DNA from 3 places in the Lysinibacillus sp. NPDC058147 genome. Region 3 is predicted to be linked to each of the others. Evidence: riboswitches for the same ligand, from Rfam matches in the RefSeq annotation. Region 3 holds a riboswitch; each other region holds the start of a gene.

What was found. A riboswitch is a leader RNA that binds a small molecule or an ion and turns the genes downstream of it on or off. The one in region 3 is predicted to bind lysine.
Positions count from the first base shown of each region.
Region 1: another riboswitch for lysine. It lies ahead of ACFVT8_RS01280 (aspartate kinase); the one in region 3 lies ahead of ACFVT8_RS22605 (amino acid permease).
Region 2: another riboswitch for lysine. It lies ahead of ACFVT8_RS07465 (transporter substrate-binding domain-containing protein); the one in region 3 lies ahead of ACFVT8_RS22605 (amino acid permease).

Region 1 is NZ_JBHVUJ010000001.1:267,823-275,387, forward strand. Features, by position in the region: gene uvrC (excinuclease ABC subunit UvrC) at 1-1,047, shown strand, start outside; lysine riboswitch at 1,384-1,562, shown strand; gene ACFVT8_RS01280 (aspartate kinase) at 1,749-2,975, shown strand; gene ACFVT8_RS01285 (methyl-accepting chemotaxis protein) at 3,571-4,830, shown strand; gene ACFVT8_RS01290 (YslB family protein) at 5,021-5,455, opposite strand; gene ACFVT8_RS01295 (succinate dehydrogenase cytochrome b558 subunit) at 5,728-6,336, shown strand; gene sdhA (succinate dehydrogenase flavoprotein subunit) at 6,404-7,565, shown strand, end outside.
Region 2 is NZ_JBHVUJ010000002.1:427,059-434,623, reverse strand. Features, by position in the region: gene ACFVT8_RS07475 (2-oxoglutarate dehydrogenase E1 component) at 1-1,885, shown strand, start outside; gene odhB (2-oxoglutarate dehydrogenase complex dihydrolipoyllysine-residue succinyltransferase) at 1,979-3,217, shown strand; lysine riboswitch at 3,708-3,894, shown strand; gene ACFVT8_RS07465 (transporter substrate-binding domain-containing protein) at 4,010-4,876, shown strand; gene ACFVT8_RS07460 (amino acid ABC transporter permease) at 5,066-5,791, shown strand; gene ACFVT8_RS07455 (amino acid ABC transporter ATP-binding protein) at 5,804-6,535, shown strand; gene ACFVT8_RS07450 (DUF6501 family protein) at 6,853-7,050, shown strand; gene ACFVT8_RS07445 (toxic anion resistance protein) at 7,492-7,565, opposite strand, start outside.
Region 3 is NZ_JBHVUJ010000012.1:79,791-87,355, reverse strand. Features, by position in the region: tRNA gene ACFVT8_RS22620 (tRNA-Glu) at 1-22, shown strand, start outside; gene ACFVT8_RS22615 (nitric oxide synthase oxygenase) at 430-1,476, shown strand; gene ACFVT8_RS22610 (CynX/NimT family MFS transporter) at 1,538-2,746, opposite strand; lysine riboswitch at 2,922-3,098, shown strand; gene ACFVT8_RS22605 (amino acid permease) at 3,183-4,643, shown strand; gene ACFVT8_RS22600 (response regulator transcription factor) at 4,902-5,594, shown strand; gene ACFVT8_RS22595 (sensor histidine kinase) at 5,599-6,534, shown strand; gene ACFVT8_RS22590 (ABC transporter ATP-binding protein) at 6,672-7,565, shown strand, end outside.

The sequences.
Region 1 (7,565 bases), on a different contig from region 3:
GGCTATGCAGTTGAGAAGGGCTGGATGTGTGTTCAAGTTTTCTTCGTCCGTCAAGGAAAGCTCATCGAGCGAGATGTCTCGATTTTCCCAATTTATCAAGAAGCAGAAGAGGAATTTTTAACGTTTGTTGGACGATTTTACGAAAAGCTAGAGCACATTAAGCCTAAGGAAATCTTTATCCCGCAATCTATTGATGCAGATATTTTAACGGAATTACTAGAAGTTAAGGTACTGACACCAAAACGTGGGCAAAAAAAAGAGCTAGTTGAATTAGCGACGAAAAACGCTGAAATTGCTGTAGCTGCGAAGTTCCAACTTATTGAACGTCAGGAAGAACGCACTATAGGAGCTTGTGAGGCGCTTGGTGAAGCTATGAGCATTTCCACGCCTTTACGGATTGAAGCTTTCGATAATAGTCATATGCATGGGACAGATGCTGTATCTGCAATGGTAGTATTTATCGATGGAAAACCCGCGAAGAAGGAGTATCGAAAATACAAGACACGTACCGCTGCGAAGCACGATGACTACGGGGCGATGCAGGAAGTAATTCGTCGTCGTTACACACGCGTATTAAAAGATGGTCTACCGTTACCGGATTTAGTACTAATAGATGGTGGGAAAGGGCAAATGGAAGTCGCACGAGAAGTGTTAGAAGATGAGCTCGGCCTTGTCATTCCGATTGCCGGATTGGCAAAAGATGAAAAGCATAATACGTCACAGCTTTTATTTGGTGATCCAGCTGAAGTAATTGCGTTAAAGCGCACAAGCGATGGATTCTACTTACTGCAACGAATTCAGGACGAAGTACACCGCTTTGCTATTACCTTCTTACGACAACAGCACGAGAAGCATGCTATACAATCTGCCCTCGATCAAATAGAAGGCATTGGTCCAAAGCGAAAACAGCAATTACTTAAGCATTTTGGCTCTGTCAAAAAAATTCGTGAGGCAAGTATACAGGCATTACAGGAAGCAGGGATGCCAGCTAATCTAGCTAACAATATCTATGCTTATTTTCATTCAGCAGAAGACTCCCACCTCTAAAGGTGGTGAAATAAATTCAGAGGGAATACCTTTCCGGTGGGTGTACACACACCTACTACTGAAATAGAGGAACTCAGTCTAAGAACGCCACGTCCTGTGGCAACGACTGAGTGACCAACATCACGTTGGGCCTAAAGCCTCCGGACGCAATTACACCAAGGAGAAATTGATTTTCAATAAGAGACATTGTCAAAGGATTAGACGTATGCTAAGGTTGTATATAACATTGCTCTACAATATAGCAATGTTGTATACCATGCCTTAGCTTTTCAGTAGTTTCTACTTATTAAATTGGAAATTTCTTCACTAAGGTTCAATTAAATACATTCACTATTTAGTGATGATAGAGGTGCAAGGTTTAAGAGTAGTACGTTTGAGGACGAGCAAGTCCAGTGAAAATGTATGAAAGGGAAACTTGCCGAAGTGAAGCATCGTTGTTTCCGATGCTGTGCTGGTTTTACATTTAAGAGATGTAAGACTGTCGATTCTAATTGTTTCGGAGAGCTATCACACATGCGCAAGTTACTTTTATTGTACATGTTATAGGCAGCTTTCACATTATGTGAGGGTTGCCTTTTTTGCTTTCTAGAGACAACCTTTTTTCAAGGTAGCTATTGCAGCGTTATTTTGGTGAAGAGCTACAAATAGTATAGCTACTTTATAATCAGTGAAATGATTGAATACGAAGGAGAATGATAAAGATGGCGAGAATTGTGATGAAATTTGGTGGTGCTACATTAGCATCAACAGTGCACATTCAAAATGTTGCGAAAAAGGCGATTGCAGAAAAAGAAATAGGTTTTGATGTTGTGGTTGTCACCACAGCTATGAGGGGGATGGCTAAAGAATTAGCAAAGATGGCTCGTGATCTATCAGACAACGCATCTAAGCGTGAACTGGACGCACTATTTTCAACAAACTCACAACTTACAAGTACATTAGTGGCAATTGCTTTACAGGAGGAAGGATACGATGCAGTGTCATTAACTGGCTGGCAGGCTGGCATTGAAACCGATGCTATGTATAGCAATGCCCGTATTGATGAGATGAATACTATTCGAATAGAAGAGCATTTAGTACAGGGGAAAATCGTAGTCGTTGCTGGGGAACAGGGTATCGATAATTTACGGAATATTACGACGTTAGGTAAAGGTGGGGCGGAGACGTCGGCTATCGCTATTGCAGCAAAATTGAAGGCGGAGCGGGTAGATATTTACACGAATGTGGAGGGAGTCTATACAGCTGATCCTAGTCATGTTACTGGGGCACAAAAGTTAAAAGAAATTTCCTACGATGAGATGCTAGAGCTATCAAACTTAGGATCACAAATTTTACACCCAAGAGCTGTAGAGTTAGCAAAGAAGTTTCAAATCCCAGTTATCATTCGGTCGAGCGAAATAGATACAGTAGGTACTTTATTGAAGGAGGAAGTTGAAATGGAGAAAAATTTAATTGTACGTGGTGTTGCCTATGAGTCAGACGTTATTCGCTTAACAGTTGGTTATGATGCTTATTCCAATGCTTCATTAGCAGATATGTTCACTATACTCGCAGAAAATCGCATAAACGTCGATATAATTGTTCAAGCAATAATTGATGGCTTAAAGCCAACTGTATCATTTACCATTTTAAAAGAGGAATTCGCTGAAGCATTACGTGTCCTAGAAGATAGTAAATTATCATTAGGGTTTAGTTTTGCTGATTTTGAAATCGGCTTAGCAAAAGTCTCTATTATTGGTTCAGGAATGGCATCTAATCCAGGGGTGGCTGCCCGAATGTTTGATCGTCTACGTCATGAAGGTATCCCTGTAAAAATGGTCAGTACCTCTGAAATAAAAGTGTCTGTCGTTGTTCCTCAGGACGAAATGATTCGTGCTGCAAATGCTTTACATGATGAATTTAACTTAGAACAAGCGCTTTACATATAATGTTGAAGAGGATGTGTCAGTAAAAGGCACATCTTTCCATGTTGATGAAAAACTATTATGTCAATGAAATTTATATGTCATATTAAATAAAATAGGGCTCTATGGCAAAACGAGGGGTTGATTTCCGTTCCGGCTGTGCTCTTTGTTGCTGTCGCTTCGCTTTCGCACAGATAAAACATTTGTTGCTGACGCTTCGCTTTCGCACAGATAAAACATTTGTTGCTGACGCTTCGCTTTCGCGCAGAGCATAGCTTCCTGGGGGTGTCCGATGAGCCGCTTGGGCCAACAGATGTTTTTTGCGCGAAAGCATAGTGTTAACGTAGCGGTAGCAGCACGATGTTGATCACGAAGGCGTTATCACAGGATGTGATGTTTTTAGCCTTCGTTCTTCTGCCTGCTCGCTCCATGGTCTCATCTGTGACGCTGATCCCCAAGGAGTAGCCCAGCCTCCACTCCAATCAACCACTTCACTTAAAATGAATCTTCTAGAATAGGCATATCTATTTTTGTTCACATCAATTTAATATTTTATCCAATCCTATTGTTATATAATAAAATGTGACATGTTTTACCAAGGGGAAGGTGGGAGTTTTGTATGGTATTATTCGGTTTATTTCAAAAACCAATGGATGAAAGTGTTGAGAGACAAAACGATTTAGAAATACAAATACTAAAAAAGCGAATTTTAGAATTGGAACTTGAACAGGAAAGCATTGATGTGAAAAATGCGATTTTAGACTTTGTGCTAGCGCATATGGAGTTAATTAATTTTCAAACGGCTTTAAAGGTTCAAAATGTCTCAACGAGTGTAGGGGATATTTCCGCAATGAGTGAAGAAATGTCATCAAATACAGAAGAGATGCTTACGGTTGAGCAAAATGTTAATACAAATATTCAAGAAATAAAACAGCACTCCATATTACTAGTAGAGGAAATGGAATCGTCCATTTCGAAAGGCGAAATGGTTCAGGAGCTGTTGGCTAAAGGAGCTCATTCAACAGAGCAATTGTATGATGAAATGACTAAAATGGATGATATCGGTAAAGGGGTAACCGGTATTGCCGATCAAACACAACTACTATCCTTAAATGCCTCTATTGAAGCCGCACGAGCTGGTGAGCATGGAAAGGGCTTTAATGTTGTCGCGATGGAAGTAGGGAAGTTAGCCAACAGCTCGAAAGGTTCATTGCAGGAAATGACGAAGATTCGAGCAGTCATTGATAAGAAACTACATAATACAATGACAAATATTAAACAAGTCGAACATTATTTAACTGACTTTTTAAGTATCATGAAGGACAATATTGCTAACTTGACTGTAACAAGTAAAAATATTGAAGAAGCAGCACATGGCATTCATCAAATAACAGCTGCATCTGAAGAAAATGTAATAGCTGTAGGTCGTTTAGCGGAAACAACGACGGAACTATCACATACTAGTGACTTCTCGGATATTATACAAAATCAAGTATCTGAAATGTTAAAAGCTATTGTACCGACAATCAGAAAGCCCTCAGAACAAACAGTAGTTAGCCAATTGGCGGCAAGGTTAATGGATCATGCTAGCTTTTTGCGAAATGCTATTCAAAAGGCTGGCCATAAAGAAACTTTAAAGACGCATCATCAATGTATGTTTGGGGAATGGTATTATGGACATTTTGAGGAATATCAGAATTTACCAGAATATCTTCATATAGAACAACCTCATGAATTAGTACATATGGCCGCACAAAAATTAGTAAATGAACTGTCGATTAGTAACTTAGAGGAAATGATTCAACAGTCACTTAATATTTTAGAAGCTTTTATTTCGTTAATAGATGTGCTCTTAAAAGAAAGACGTGCACAACTATAAATTAGAAAAGTGATTCGTAAACATAACGAGGGGCTTGATTTCCGTTCCGGCTAGGCGCTTTTATCGCTGACGCTTCGCTTTCGCACAGAGCAAAGCATCCTGGGGGCGTCCAGTCTTCATTTTAATCAACTTATATGCATACATAAAAAGGATTGTCATCCATAAATTTGGGATGGCAATCCTTTTCGTTTTATTCTGTAGGAACGGTGTTCATGATTCTCTCTTTAACGTCCCATTTTACTGTAAATGTAACATTCTGATGCTTTTCATGTTTTTCATCATAGCATTCTGTTAAATAACCTTTTGTTTGCTGGATTTGTTCAGCTATAAATCCTGCTTCAAGTCTAAAGCTACGAAGACCGATTTGTATCAGTTCTGGATCATTTGTCAACTGGAATATGCGTCCATCCTTCGATTCTTTGACAAGCTCTAAATTACCCCAACAGGCATCTGCGAAAAATGCGATAAGTTCATCTTGACTTGTACAGGGGAACTTCCGAGCTAGATCTTTTCCTGCCCAGTAAAGGACATCACCTTCGTGTTTACCAAGAATGGAAGATAAAATATAATCGCGAATTATCTCATAGCCAAATGCTGAGATTGTAGGAGATGAAGTGTTTAACATTGAAAGCCTTCTTTCTTAGAATTTTCTTAAAATTTGACACTGATAAAGTAAAGATAGATTTTTCGAGAAAAAACGATGCATCATGTACTAGATTCCTTATTTAATAAGGAATGTGAAAAACTTTAAGTTGCCTTGACGCTCGTAGCTCTTGAGAGTACAATAAACATGTCATAATATTGTACCATGATGAAATACACAGTCAATGAAGTATCAGTTACAAAATGATGACTTCTTTAGTTGTGCTATTTTAAGTACTAAGGGGGGTAACAGTCTTGTCGAAAGATCGAGAGTTTTTATTGCGTCGCTTACATTCTCTACTTGGTATCATTCCAGTAGGTCTGTTCTTAACGATGCACCTGTTAATTAACTTTACAGCAACAGGCGGAGCAGAAAGTTACAACGCAGCTACCGCTAATATGGAAAAGATTCCATTCCTTATCCTAGTTGAATGGATTGTCATCTATATTCCATTAATGTTCCACGCATTTTATGGTGTCTACATTGCATTCACTGCTACACCAAATACGGGACGTTTCAGCACATACCGTAACTGGATGTACTCATTACAACGTTTCACGGGTGTATTCTTAGTGATCTTCATTGCATGGCATATTTTCCAAACTCGTATTCAAAAAGCGCTTGGTACAGAAGTTGATTACGACATGATGGCGAATATTGTTTCTAATCCATTCATGCTTGGGTTCTACATTGTTGGTATTATATCAGCAACTTTCCACTTATCTAACGGTTTATGGGCATTCCTAGTAAGCTGGGGTATTACACAATCTCCTCAGTCTCAAAAGATTGCTACTTATGTAACAAACATTATTTTTGTAATTCTAAGTGTAGTTGGTGTGGCTGCTATTTTAGCTTTTGCTTAATGTAATAGAAGCTACTATAGAGCATATGGCAATCATTGCAATTTTTTAAGAGGAGTGAGAAATAATCATGGCGAAAAGCAAAATAATTGTTGTCGGCGGCGGTTTAGCTGGTCTGATGGCAACGATTAAAGCAGCTGAAGTTGGTACTGAAGTTGATTTATTCTCATTAGTTCCTGTAAAACGCTCACACTCTGTATGTGCGCAGGGCGGAATTAATGGTGCGGTAAATACAAAAGGTGAAGGGGATTCTCCTTGGATTCACTTCGATGATACAGTATACGGTGGGGACTTCTTAGCGAACCAACCACCAGTTAAGGGTATGTGTGATGCAGCCCCTGGTATTATTCACTTAATGGACCGTATGGGTGTAATGTTCAACCGTACACCAGAAGGTCTTCTTGATTTCCGTCGTTTTGGTGGTACATTACACCACCGTACAGCATTCTCTGGTGCGACAACTGGTCAACAATTACTATACGCGCTAGACGAGCAAGTTCGTTCTCACGAAGTAGCTGGTTTAGTTAATAAATATGAGCACTGGGAATTCCTTGGTGCAGTAGTCGATCCTGACGGCGTTTGTCGCGGCATCGTAGCGCAAGATATGCGTACAGAAGAAATTAAATCATTCCGTGCAGACGCTGTTATTATGGCAACTGGTGGCCCTGGTATTATCTTCGGTAAAACAACAAACTCTGTAATCAATACAGGTTCTGCTGCTTCTATCGTGTACCAACAAGGTGCTACTTACGCGAATGGTGAGTTCATTCAAATTCACCCAACAGCTATTCCTGGAGATGACAAAAACCGTCTAATGTCAGAATCAGCTCGTGGTGAAGGTGGACGTATTTGGACTTATAAAGACGGTAAACCTTGGTACTTCTTAGAAGAGAAATACCCAGCATATGGTAACTTAGTACCACGTGATATTGCAACACGTGAAATTTTCGACGTTTGTGTGAACCAAAAACTAGGTATCAATGGTGAAAACATGGTATATCTAGATCTTTCACATAAAGATCCACATGAATTAGATGTAAAACTTGGTGGTATTATTGAAATCTACGAAAAATTCGTAGGTGATGATCCACGTAAATTACCAATGAAAATTTTCCCAGCAGTTCACTATTCAATGGGTGGATTATGGGTTGACTACAACCAAATGACTGAAATTCCTGGTTTATTTGCAGCAGGTGAATGTGATTACTCTCAACATGGTGCAAACCGTCTTG
Region 2 (7,565 bases), on a different contig from region 3:
TTACAACCCATCTCACTTAGAAGTAGGGAATCCGGTTGTCTTAGGTACTGCTCGTGCAGCACAAGATGACACTTCTAAACCAGGGCAAGCTATCCATAACCGCACAAAAGGATTAGGTATTCTTGTGCACGGTGATGCTGCGTTCCCAGGTCAAGGTATCGTAACAGAAGTATTAAACTTTGCGAAAACTGAAGGGTTCACTACTGGTGGTACAGTCCACATCATTGCTAACAACATGATTGGATTTACAACTGAACTACAAGATTCTCGTTCATCTGTTTACTCTTCTGACCCTGCAAAAGGTTACGAAGTACCAGTTGTACATGTAAACGCTGATAGTCCTGAGTCTGTAGCTTTAGTAGGCCGTTTTGCAGCAAGCTACCGTCAAAAATTCGGTAAAGATATCATCGTTGACCTTATCGGTTACCGTCGTCATGGTCACAATGAAACTGATGATCCAACTGTTACAAACCCTGAAACATATAAATTAGTTTCTAAACATGAGCCAGTTCGTGCTTTATACGGTGCTCAATTAGCAGCTGAGGGTGTAGTTTCTGCTGAAGAAGTAGCAGCATTAGATACAGCTATTTATGCAGAAATGCAAGCAGCTTATGATCATGTAAAAGAAATGGCAGATAAAGATGAGCATAAGCATCTAGAAATGCCAGAAGAACTAAAAGTAGAATTCCCACAAATTGATACAGCAGTTGGTGCGGAACGTCTAGGAAAAATTAACGAAGAGCTTTTAGTGTTTGAAGATAACTTTGAACCACAGAAAAAACTTGGTAAAATTTTAGAAAAACGCCGTGATGCATTTGCTTCTGCAAAAATTGACTGGGGTCATGCAGAAACTTTAGCTTATGCAACAATTATTCAAGATGGCACACCAGTACGTTTTACAGGTCAAGATGCACAACGTGGTACGTTCTCTCAACGCCACTTAGTATTACATGACAAAAACAATGGTAAGTTATTCACGCCACTTCACCATATTTCAGGTGCAAATGCATCATTTACAGTACACAACTCTCCACTTACAGAAGCAGGGGTAGTGGGCTTTGAATATGGTTACAATTTAGAAAATAGCCATGTATTAACAGTTTGGGAAGCTCAATTTGGTGACTTTGCTAACATGGCACAAGTTATGTTCGATAACTTTATTTCAGGTGCCCGTGCTAAATGGGGTCAAAAATCTGGTTTAGTAATTCTTTTACCACATGGTTATGAAGGTCAAGGTCCAGAACACTCTTCAAGCCGTATGGAACGTTACTTACAAATGTCAGCTGAGAATAACTGGTTTGTAGCAAACTGCTCAAACGCAGGTAACTATTACCACTTATTACGTCGTCAAGCAGCATTGTTAGGAACAGAAGGCGTACGACCACTTGTAGTTGTATCACCTAAGTATTTACTTCGTCACCCATTAGCTGCAGCAAATGCTGAACAATTAGCAAATGGCTCATTCCAAGAAGTAATTGAACAACCAGGCCTAGGTTCAAAAACTGAAGCTGTAGAACGCATTGTATTAGGTTCAGGTAAAGTAATGATCGATATTGCAGACCGTATTAAAGATGGTGAAGGCTTCGATCACTTACACATTGCTCGTGTAGAACAACTTTACCCATTCCCAAAAGAACAAGTTGCTGGTATCATTGCTAAGTATCCAAATGTAAAAGAAGTTGTTTGGGTACAAGAAGAACCTAAAAACCAAGGTTCTTGGAATTATGCATTAGAAACATTACATGAACTTTCAGAAGGTAAAAAGCTTCGTTATGTAGGCCGTCCTGCAATGAGCTCTACTTCTGAAGGTGATGCAGATTCTCATAAAGCAGCTCAAGCCGCAATTGTAGAAGAAGCAGTTTCTGAGCCTGTAAAGGTTAAATAATAATCACATATTAATTTTTGAGAGCCGGGCTACTTGCTAAGGCAGTAGCCCTTTTATGTGCAGAATGCACGTTAATTAAAGGAGGAAATGAAAGTGGCTGAAATTAAAGTCCCTGAATTAGCAGAATCGATTACAGAAGGTAGTATCGCACAGTGGGTAAAAAAAGTGGGCGATCGCGTTGAAAAAGGTGAATTCATCGTTGAACTTGAAACAGATAAAGTAAACGCTGAAATCATTTCTGAAGAAGCAGGAGTTTTAACTCAAATTTTAGCTGAAGAAGGCGATACTGTACTTGTAGGTCAAGTAATCGCAGTTGTAGAAGCTGGCGAAGGTGCAGCACCTGCTCCAGCAGCACCAGTTGAGACAGCAGCTCCAGCTCCAGCAGCGCCACAAGCGGCACCTGCTCCTGTTGCAGCGGCTCCAGTAGTAGAAGAAACTTCTGGTGAGCGTGTAATCGCATCTCCAGCAGCTCGTAAACTTGCTCGTGAAAAAGGTATTGACCTTGCTGCTGTATCTCCAGTAGATCCACAAGGCCGTGTACGTGTACAAGACGTAGCAGCTCATGGTACAGCTCCAGTAGCAGCACCACAAGCAGCGCCAGCAGCACCTAAAGCTGTTGCAGCTGTAGATGAATCACGTGTAACTGTTGAAAAAATGAGCCGTCGTCGCCAAACAATTGCGAAACGTTTACTTGAAGTAAAACAATCTACAGCAATGTTAACTACATTCAACGAAGTAGATATGACAAACGTTATGGCTTTACGTTCTCGTAAAAAAGACCAATTCTTCGAGTCAACTGGCTCAAAACTTGGTTTCATGTCATTCTTCACAAAAGCTGTAGTTGCAGCGCTTAAAAAATACCCATATGTGAACGCACAAATCTCTGGTGATGAAATTCACTTAAACAACTTCTTTGATATCGGTGTAGCTGTATCAACAGAAGAAGGTTTAGTAGTACCAGTTGTACGTGACGCTGACCGCAAAAACTTTGCAGAAATTGAAGATTCAATTGCAGACCTAGCGAAAAAAGCACGCGATAAAAAATTAGGTTTAGCAGATCTTCAAGGTGGCTCATTCACAATTACAAATGGTGGGGTATTCGGTTCATTAATGTCTACACCTATTATGAATGGTACACAAGCTGGTATTCTTGGTATGCATACTATCAAAAAACGTCCAGTTGAAGTGAATGGTGAAGTAGAAATTCGCCCAATGATGTACTTAGCTCTATCTTATGACCACCGTATTATCGATGGTAAAGATTCTGTAGGCTTCCTTAAAACTGTTAAAGAATTACTTGAAAACCCAGAAGATTTATTATTAAATTCTTAATTCCTGAGTTTATTAAAACCCTGCGAACATTGTTTTGCAGGGTTTTTTCTTTTCATCAATTGAAGTGCTGGAATACTTTCGAAAGCTTCGCATAGTAATAAAGTATATAGTGCAAAAGAATTTAACTTTGTTGAACAACAGTTTCTTTTGGATTACTAGAATAGAGCTCTGATGATAAATATTTGAGAATTTTCTGAAAATGATGAAATTCATATTTGCAAAACTTAATCACTTATATATGTTGGTTAAGTGAAAACTGGACACCTCCAGGAAAGCGCAATATCGGAACGGAAAACAATTGCTACGTTATTGTAGAGGGTAAATCTAAACACCATATCCGACTTTGCAAAGTTGCATATAAGGATTTTAAAAGAAAAAAACCCTAATATTGTAATTAGTCAGAAAAGTAATAAAATTATCTTGACGGATAACTTAGTTTTATAGTAGTATCTTAATATCAATTAAATATACAAACCTCACATTTATCCTATTGTGAGGTAGAGGCGCGGTATTTATTAGTTCATTGTTGAGTATAAGCAAGCGAAGACGCAATGGAGAAGGAACTATCGCCGAAGTATAAAAGGAGCTCGTACTTTTATGCTGGGTCTGCAGTGAATAAGTGCAGGACTGTCCTAGTAAATTACTTTCCAAGTTTACTAGGTTGTGCTATCTCGGAATGTTGGAATTATAGTGAGGATTTGGGCAACTGTTAAAAAGATAAGACCTAAGTTCAGAACTTAGGTCTTTTTTGGTACAGTTGTCTTATTTTTTTACAGAAAAGGGGAGTTTTACATGAAAAGAAAATGGTTGGTATTAATGTTGACCGTCATGACTGCAATTTTGTTAGCAGCATGTGGTACTGGAGACAAAAAAGATGAGACGTCGTCTAGTGATGGAGGGACAAATACTGATAAGGGTGAAAGTGGCGGCGTGTTCCGTATAGGGATGGAAGCTGGCTATGCTCCGTTTAACTGGACGCAGCAAAATGATGCAAATGGCGCGGTGAAAATTGCAGATAATGCAGAATATGCAGGTGGTTATGATGTGCAAATGGCGAAAAAAATCGCTGAGGGCTTAGGAAAAGAATTAGTCATCGTAAAATTAGAATGGGATGGCCTAGTACCAGCACTGCAATCAAACAAAATCGATGCAATTATTGCTGGTATGTCACCTACTGCTGAGCGTAAGAAAACAATAGATTTCACTGAAAACTACTATACGTCTGATTTTGTTATGGTTATTAAAAAAGGCAGTAAATATGAAAATGCAAAATCTATTCAAGATTTCTCCGGTGCTAAAATTACATCACAATTAAATACGTCTAACTACGATGTTATTGATCAAATTAAAGATGTAAAAAAACAAACTGCAATGGATAACTTCCCAGCAATGCGCGTTGCTTTAGAAGCTGGAAAAATTGACGGCTATGTAGCAGAACGTCCAGAAGGTATTTCCGCTGCTGCTGCAAATGATAAGTTCACGTATGTAAAGTTTGAAAAAGGCTTCGATACAGATATTTCAAATACATCTATTGCAGTTGGTTTACGTAAAGGTGATGCAGATCTTGAAAAAATCAATGAAATCTTAAAAGGTATTTCAGAAGAAGATCGCCAAAAAATTATGGAAGAAGCGATTCACCAGCAACCAGCAGCACAATAACATGAAAATGCACGGACTATCTATTAGTCCGTGCTCCAATACAATCTATAAAAAAGAATCTCTATAAAAAATAATAATGTCTTAGCTAAAAGTTTCATAAGATAAAAGAAACAAAAGGCCCTATCAAAATGGTAGATAGCTAAGACGACTGTAACGAACAAGCCACACAACGTTGTTAGGAGGAACATCATGAGTCTTGATTGGATTATTTCTATTGTTGAGAACAACTGGCAAATGTTTTTACGAGGTGCGTATTATACATTACTTATTTCGATTTCTAGTACAATTATTGGTGCACTTATCGGATTTTTCATCGGAATTATGCATACCATCAAGGTTCGTAAAAAAGGTGTAAAGTTCTATAGCTTAAAGCTCATTAATTTTATACTAACATGCTATGTTGAATTCTTCCGTGGTACACCAATGATTGTACAAGCTATGGTTGTATTTTACGGATTAGATATGGCATTTGGTATTGATATGCACTTTATTACGGCGGGGATATTAGTTGTTTCACTAAATACAGGTGCTTATATGGCTGAAATTGTGCGTGGTGGTATTGTTTCCATTGATAAAGGGCAGTACGAGGCCGCATCGGCAATTGGTATGAATCATTTTCAAATCATGCTACATGTTGTATTACCACAAGTTGCACGAAACATATTGCCTGCAACAGGTAACCAATTAATTATGAATATTAAAGATACAGCAGTATTAAACGTTATCGGGGTTACGGAATTATACTTCCAAACAAAATCGATAGCGGGCAATAACTTCCGCTATTTTGAATCCTTCTTTGTAGCCTGCGTCCTTTATTTCATCATGACATTCACAGCATCAAGAATTTTACTGTATGTAGAAAAAAGACTTGATGGACCAGATGCTTACCGAAAAGAACAGAAAGAAGCAATATAGGGGGACGAACAGATGACAGTTATTAAAATAGAACATTTAAGTAAATCATTTGGGCGTAACCAAGTGTTAAAGGATGTAAATTTCCAAGTTGAAAAGGGCGAAGTTGTCTGCTTAATCGGTTCTTCCGGATCTGGTAAATCAACACTACTACGCTGCATCAATTTACTGGAAACACCAAGCGGCGGTCAAATTATTTACCAAGGTGAAAACATTTTAGACGAAAAGCATAATATCCAAGAATATCGTACACATTTAGGTATGGTATTCCAGCAATTTAACTTATTCAACAATCATAATGTGCTAAAAAACTGTACAGTTGGTCAAATGAAAGTATTAAAGCGTTCAAAGGCAGAAGCCGACGAAGTTGCTCTAAAATATTTGCAAATTGTTGGTATGGATCAATACGTAAATGCGAAGCCAAGACAGCTATCTGGCGGTCAAAAACAGCGTGTAGCGATAGCGAGAGCATTGTCAATGAGCCCAGATGTAATGCTATTTGATGAACCGACATCAGCTCTTGACCCAGAAATGGTTGGTGAAGTGTTGAAGGTAATGCGTCAGCTAGCAGATGCCGGGAATACAATGTTAATTGTTACACATGAAATGGAATTTGCAAAAGAGGTAGCAGACCGCGTTGTATTTATGGATAAAGGTGTTATTGTTGAGGAAGGACCACCATCACAGGTATTAGTAAACCCTCAGAATGAACGGACAAAAGAGTTTTTAAAACGAACATTAAAATAATAGGTTTGCGTATTTGATTACAATAACAAAAAAGTGAGTCCATATGAATGGGCTCACTTATTTTCTAGAATTCCATTCTGCGTATAAAACAAAGCAAATTGCAAATGCAACGGCCAGAATAAAAAACCATTGTGGTACACCACCAAAGCTCATAGTAACACCTCGAAGTAAAATTTTTATTATGGATATGGTTAAAAAAACGATAGTTATGGAGAAAATATGATCTTCTATGGTTTTTTTCTCCACAAAAGTTCAAAAATATTATAAAATAAGCAATAGACATTAGCTTCGTGCTAGTAAAGAGAGGTAGAGAGATTATGTTACATTTAAAATGGAAAGATGCTCCAACGGTACGCACAGTTACTTGCAAGCATACAAATGCAACAAAATATTTAGTTTCAAACGTATTAACAGTAGGGAAACAATATGATGTGAAAAATGAAACAGAAGAATTCATTTTTATTATCGATAACACTGGTAATATCGGTGGTTACTATAAAGATTATTTTAAATAAGTTTAATCAATTTCGCCTTGGCGTAATTGTAGCTGACGCTTTGCTTTCGCTACAGAAAACATTTGCCGCTGACGCTTCGCTTTCGCGCAGATAAACAATGTGTCCGGATTTTGAATTGTTCTCAGGCCTGCACGAGGGCCGACACGATGTGGGTCATTTCGGTAATGCCACAGGACGTGGCGTTTTTACCGATGCAGGTCAGTTAGCCGTTTTCGCAGCATGCGAAGGTTTTAGGCTAACATCCTTTATTCATTCCTTTTAAAATCCGGGGCATCCGCCGGAGGCTTTATTTTCATTCAGTAGGTGTTTGGGAAATCCAGGAAAGGTGGAACTACATATGCATTCATCACCACCTTAAGAGGTGGGTTTCTTCTGCTGAATGAAAATAAAAGGGTGGTTCAGATGATTTCTGAGCCACCCTTACTTGTTAGAAAAGAAGAATCATTCCCTCTTAAAGCTCTTTACTTCAGCTACATCTTGTAATTGCTGTTTTTCCTGTTCTGTAGCTGTATGAA
Region 3 (7,565 bases):
GGTTCGAATCCCGTACGGGTCATCAAGCATGTTGCACATTAGTGCGACATGCTTTTTTTATGCGTACTATACTGACAAACAAAGATCATCATGCGGTAAGGAAGTGCCACTTAATAACGTCTACTCCTAAATACTGCAAAGGAGAGTAAATGAGTCCTAATGATCTCGTGTATTACCTACTTAGGCGTAAAAAAACGGCAAATCTATATTCAATAGTTTTTTCTCTGTAATTTCCCCTGATTTTAATAATGTCTACTCAAAATGGAAACCCTAATCCATAAATAACTTTAGTTTTAGAAAAATAGAAGACATGATAAGAAATATTGAACAAAGTATTTCATATATAAAATATGTATGTTTTCTGGCTGATTTTTTCGTGGTGATTATAGTTTCATTCCTCTAATATGAGGGTAGATGGAGGAATTCGATATGAATTTACATGAAGTACAGCGCTTTTTAGAACTTTATCAAGTAGAGCAAAATGAGTCTGAAACATGGCTAGAAAATAAATTACAGCAAATTAAAATAGCAGGCGAATATATACCGACAACGGAAGAATTAATCTTTGGTGCACGAGTAGCATGGCGTAATAGTAATAAGTGTATTGGTCGATTGTTTTGGCAATCGCTGCATGTTGTTGATGCCCGAGATGTTTCAAAAGAAGAAGATATTTTCAACGCATTGCTTGAACATATTCAATATGCAACAAATGGTGGGAAAATTCGTCCAACAATAACGATCTTCGCACCAGGGCGAGTTCGTGTATGGAATCATCAGCTAATCCGTTATGCTGGCTATGAAACGGAATGGGGAATCGTTGGTGATCCACATTCTATTGAGTTTACAAAAGTATGTGAGTCACTTGGCTGGCAAGGTAAGAGAACCGCATTTGACGTGCTTCCGATCGTTGTACAGGTGGATAGAAGGAAACCACAAGTGTTTACTATTCCTGACGAATATGTACTAGAGGTACCGATTCGTCATCCGGAATCTGCTCAAGTAGAGAAGCTAGGATTAAAATGGTATGCAGTGCCGATAATTTCGAGTATGCGTTTCCAAATGGCAGGTATCGATTTTGAAGCAGCCCCATTTAATGGTTGGTATATGGGAACAGAAATTGGGGCACGTAATTTAGCAGATCATGAGCGTTATAATATGCTGCCTGCTATAGCGGAAATTTTCAACCTCGATACGACTAAACAGGCTTCTCTATGGCGTGATCGTGCATTAGTTGAGCTGAATATTGCCGTTCTACATTCCTTTAAAGAAGACGGTGTTAGCATTGTGGATCATCATACAGCTGCACAGCAATTTAAATTGTTTGAGGAAACAGAAGTAACAGCAAATCGTAAGGTTACAGGTAATTGGACGTGGTTGATTCCACCTCTTTCACCAGCTACAACTCACATTTACCATAAACCTTATGTTAATGTTTACAATACACCGAACTATTTTTATCAGAAACCACCTTATTAATAGGGAAAGGCAGCTCACTTTTAACTTATTTCCGTTGAAATAAGATTATGAGCTGCCTTTTTTAATTCACATATTCATTTTTAGAAGCCCTAAATGAACATAAGAAAAGTATCAATACAACGATAATAAATAACCATCCAGCGGTTTTCCAGTTACCGAATAAATCATGCAAATAACCAAATAAAATAGGACCGATTGCGGCTAATAAATATCCTAATGATTGTGCAAAACCTGATAAATCAGCCGCTTCAAAAGCTGTACGGGTACGTAGTGTAAAGAACATCATTGCTAATGCGAATGAAGACCCTCCTGCTAAGCCTAGTAGCACCATCCATAGAACAGCGAGACTTGTCCATTCCATCACTACCCCGATAAAGCCAACTAAGTAAAATACCGTAAACATTAATACGAGAGGTCGTTGAGATGTCATTTTACTTGCAATAATAGGTACAGCTAAAGCCATTGGAACTTGTGAAAATTGCATGATGGAAAACATCCAGCCTGCACGATCTGCTGCTAAGCCTTGTGCTATGTATATTTCAGGAATCCAAGCTGCGGTTGTATAGAATAATAATGATTGTAATCCCATAGCCCCCGTTACTGCCCAAGTAACAGGCGATTTCCATAATGGTGCACGCTCTTTCGTCGTTTTAATAGGAGGCTCAGGTTTATTAAATTTCAGCAGTGGAATCCAAATTAAAATGGTTAATACCACAAGAACAAGTGCAATTGATAGTGCACCTTGCCAACCAAGTGATGAATCAGCAATAGGATAACTAATACCAGCACCGAGTCCAGCTGTCAAATTCATCGACATTGTGAAAAATGCCATAAGTAAACCTACGTGATAGGGAAATTTCAATTTAAGTAACCCCGGAATTAGTACGTTACCGAATGAAATGGCTATACCAATTAGCATAGTACCAAATACGAGTAAACTAGTTGTACCAAGGGAGCGTAGGACAATTCCTACAGCTAAAAGAATAGTTGATAAAAATAATGTTAATTCTAATCCAAATTTACGTGCGACAATTGGTGCGAACGGAGAAATAATTGCAAATGCTAGCAATGGAATCGTTGTTAGAAAGCCCGCTAGTACATTGGATATGCCAAGGTCTTCACGGATAAAGGAAATAATAGGTCCAACAACTGTTAGCGGCATTCGTAATGTCGAGGCAATACAAATTACTCCGATAACTAGTAATAAGGTTGTACCTTTCCAGCTAATTTTCCTGCTAGGATAAGTATCGGTATGTTCATGAGTAGTCAAATAAATCCCCCTTGTTAGAACAATTATAATTGAATCACTATACCACTTTATCATAATAATAAAAATAGTGGAAAATTCATAAAATACAGAACATTAAACAGGCTATTGAAATGTCATAGGTCGTATGTTAAACTAATATCCATCATAAATTTAATATTTATATGCCTCATGTTTGTATTGAGGTAGAGGTCGCGGTATTTAAGAGTATACTAATGGAAATGACAAGCATTTGAGATATTAGTTGAAAGGAAATACTGCCGAAGTGTGAGGGGACTTGAAAACCTCATGCTGGGGCTGTCTCCGAAAGGAACAGAACTGTCACGTTTGGACAACGTGTTGAGCTATCATTTTGAAAGAACAGAGGATTTACTTAGCCATCACAGCAACGTTCATGTGATGGCATTTTTTTGCCTCTTAAAAGGAAGGAAGCTATATTGTGAGTGAAATAAAAGTCAATCAGCTCGGCCATAAAGCGCCGGAGCTGAAAAAAGAATTAAAAAGCCGTCATATTACAATGATTTCATTAGGCGGTACAATCGGTACAGGATTGTTTTTAGCTAGTGGTGGTGCCATTGCACAAGCAGGTCCAGGCGGTGCACTACTCGCCTATGCATTAATCGGTATCATGGTGTATTTTTTAATGACGAGCTTAGGTGAAATGGCAGCTTATATGCCATCATCGGGATCATTTAGTACGTATGCAACAAAATTTGTAGACCCGGCTTTAGGCTTTGCACTTGGTTGGAACTACTGGTATAACTGGGCAATTACAATTGCAGCGGAAATTTCTGCTGTCTCATTAATTATGAAATATTGGTTCCCAGATAGCTCATCCGCACTTTGGACTGTTTTATTTATTGCAGTAGTTTTAACGTTCAATCTATTATCAGTAAAAAGCTATGGTGAAAGTGAATACTGGTTTGCAATGATAAAGGTTGTAACTGTAATCGTTTTTATTATCATCAGCTTCTTAATGATTTTTGGTATTTTAGGAGGACACGCTCCTGTAGGCTTTACGAATTTCTTCATTAGTGATGGACCATTCCACGGAGGTCTCCTTGCTACATTTGGTATTTTCTTAGCTGCGGGATTCTCATTCCAAGGGACAGAGCTACTTGGAATAACAGCAGGGGAAACAGATGACCCTGGTAAAAATATTCCGAAAGCCGTTAAGTCTGTGTTCTGGCGAATTCTATTGTTTTATATTTTAGCGATTGCTGCAATTGGGATGCTGATTCCATTTACAGACTCACGTTTATTATCTGAAGATATCGCTGTTTCACCATTTACATTGGTGTTCGATCGTTTAGGAATTGCCTTTGCTGCATCATTGATGAATGCTATCATTTTAACGGCAATGCTGTCAGCAGGGAATTCAGGGCTTTACGCATCGTCACGTATGCTTTGGCAATTAGCAGTAGATGGACATGCACCGAAAATTTTCACTAAACTAAGCCGTCGAGGTATTCCAATTTACGCATTACTGGCGACTTTAGCTATAGGTTGCCTAGCATTTTTAGCTTCATTCTTTGGTGATGGTGTGGTCTATATGTGGCTCCTAAATGCCTCTGGGATGTCTGGCTTCATTGCCTGGTTAGGGATTGCATTTAGCCATTATCGTTTCCGTCGAGCGTTCGAGGTACAGGGCTTAGATCCGAAATTATTGCCATATAAAGCAAGGCTATTCCCATTCGGCCCGCTATTTGCCTTTACGGTTTGTATGATTGTTGTTATTGGACAAAACTACAATGCCTTTATGGGTAATACAATAGATTGGTACGGAGTCCTTGTCTCATATATCGGTATTCCACTGTTCTTACTGTTATGGCTTGGCTATAAAATCAAGCATAAAACAAAAATGCTTCCATTAGAGAAATGTGATTTAAAAGTTGAATAATAAAAAATAAAACTGTCCTGTGAGTCATAGAAAAAAATGACTTGCAGGGCAGTTTTTTTATAGATAAAAAATATTAATCAATTTGTACCTCTGAACGAACAATCTTGCCAGAAAAATTACTACAAGTGAACGATTAAAAAGGAAGAGCTTTAGTTTCTCGAATTTATCACCTACTTTTGGTGCTCAACCTCAATATGGTAAACTGTTATATAAATGGCAATTGATAAAATGCTTTATATTAGGAAGAGGTGCATGAAAGTGCAAAAGCATATTTTACTAGTAGAAGATGACGAAGCCATTCGCGAAATGGTAGAAAACTATTTAACGATGGAGGGGTTTCTTGTTACCTCTGCAGTAAATGGAGAAGAAGCATTACAAAATTGTTTAAACAATCCCTTTGATTTAGTGATCTTGGATATTATGATACCGAAACTTAATGGATTAGAAGTTTTAAAGATTATACGAGAGCAAGCATCACTTCCAATTATCATTATGTCAGCCAAGGATAGTGATGTTGATAAAGCGTTAGGATTAGGATTAGGGGCAGATGATTACATCGCCAAGCCATTCTCGATGCTGGAATTTTCAGCACGCGTTAAAGCCGCAATTCGAAGAGCTACAAAATACTCCAATCAAGTGGAGGAGAAGAAAGATATAGTAGAGATAGACAACTTATCGATCGACCTTGTTAATTTTTCAGCTGAGAAGAATGGACAACAAGTAAAGCTCACGTCAAAGGAATTTGGCATCTTAAAATTATTCGTGACAAATCGTAATCGAGTTTTTACAAAGCAGCAAATTTATCAATTGATTTGGAATGATGCTTACTATGGGGATGAAAATATTATTAATGTACATATAAGAAGATTACGTGAAAAAATTGAAGACGATCCATCCAATCCTCAATATATTAAAACACTTTGGGGAATTGGCTATAAATTTGAAGGATAAATAGATGATTATATTTCTATTACTAATTATTGTGTTACTCGTAGGAATTATTATTTTTCAGGTGAGAGCAAAAAAACAACAGAACGCTACGATTCAATACATGCATCAAAAACTGGAAGACATTATTGATGAACAATCAAGTGAGAAGATTTTAGTATCGACAGCAAATCAAGAAATACAGCAGCTGCTGATTGCGATAAATGCGCTGCTAGACCACAATCAAAAAGTGCTGGCGACACATCGAAAAATGGAAAGTTCTATGAAAAAGATGTTAGCCAATATCTCACATGATCTTAAAACACCTTTAACAGTTGTATTAGGCTATACGGAAATGCTGAAGCTTCGTCACTCACTTAGTGAAGACGAGCAGAGACGATTGCTCACTGGCGTTCATTCGAAAACATTGGAAGTATTAAAAATAATCCATACATTTTTTGATTTGGCAAAATTGGAGGCCGGAGATACAGATTATCCAATGACGAAAATTAATGTAAGTGAAATTTGCCGCAAAAATATTTTATCATTTTACGATATGGTCACGTCTATGGGGCTAGAGATCGATATAACAATACCAGAGATATCAGTATATGCACTTGGCAATGAAGAAGCGTTAGATAGGGTTTTGAATAATTTACTGTCAAATGCTATTGCCTATGGGGCGTCGGGGAACATCATTGGGCTCACAGTAAGAAATGATGATACGAATATTTTTATTGATGTCTGGGATCGCGGTAAGGGGATCGACGAATATCATATTGATAATGTTTTTGAAAGAATGTATACACTTGAGGATTCTAGAAATAAATCCTTTCAGGGGAGTGGCCTAGGCTTAACCATTACAAAACGTCTTGTAGAATTAATGGAGGGCTCCATCCAGCTTTCCAGTATCCCATATGAGAAGACCATTTTTACAGTTTCTTTAAAACGAATGACATACTGAGCAGTCATGCTTGTAGAGCATATTAAATGCTTTACAAGCTTTTCTTCTGCGCTTAAGAAATTTGTAAGAATCAAGTAATAAATTAGAGAGTTTCATTTTTTATAATAAGGATAGCTAAATTTAAGGGAGAGATCTACATGACATATATTGTGAAAACAAGTCAGCTTACGAAGGTGTTTGAGGGAAAAGAAGTCGTTTCTGCTGTGACTATGCATGTAAAAAAGGGAGAAATATACGGTTTTTTAGGTCCTAATGGTGCCGGAAAAACCACAGTTATGAAAATGCTAACAAACCTTACGAAGCCAACGAGTGGAGATATTGAAATCTTTGGTGAAAAATTAATGGACCACTCATACGATGTGCTGAAAAGAATGGGGACGATTATTGAATACCCGATTTTTTATGAAGATTTAACTGCAAAGGAAACCTTAGAATTACATTGTGAATATATGGGCTATTATGACAAGAAAGAGATTGCTCATGTTCTAGATTTAGTAAAACTAAAAAACACTGAGAAGAAACGAGTAAAAGAATTTTCTCTTGGGATGAAACAACGCTTGGGTATTGCACGTGCAATTATTACGAAGCCGGAATTACTTATTTTAGACGAGCCGATTAATGGACTAGATCCAGTTGGCATTAAAGAGCTTCGAGAACTATTCAAGATGCTTTGTAAAGAGTACGGAATTACGATTATTATCTCTAGTCACATTTTGGGTGAAATTGAACAATTGGCAGATACAGTTGGGGTTATTAAAGATGGAAGATTAATTAAGGAAGTATCAATGGATGCTGTCAATCGTAGTCAAGCAGATTATATTGAAGTGATTGTCAATGATGGGAAAAAGGCTGCCTTTATTATAGAAAGTAAATTAAATATCACTAATTTCAAACTAATGGATGACAATTGTATTCGAATTTATGATTCGGCTGCTTCACAAAAGGTACTATCTAAAACATTGATTGAGCATGATATTGAAATTGAGGGCATTAGCAAAAAAACAAGCTCATTAGAGGATTATTTCTTGAAG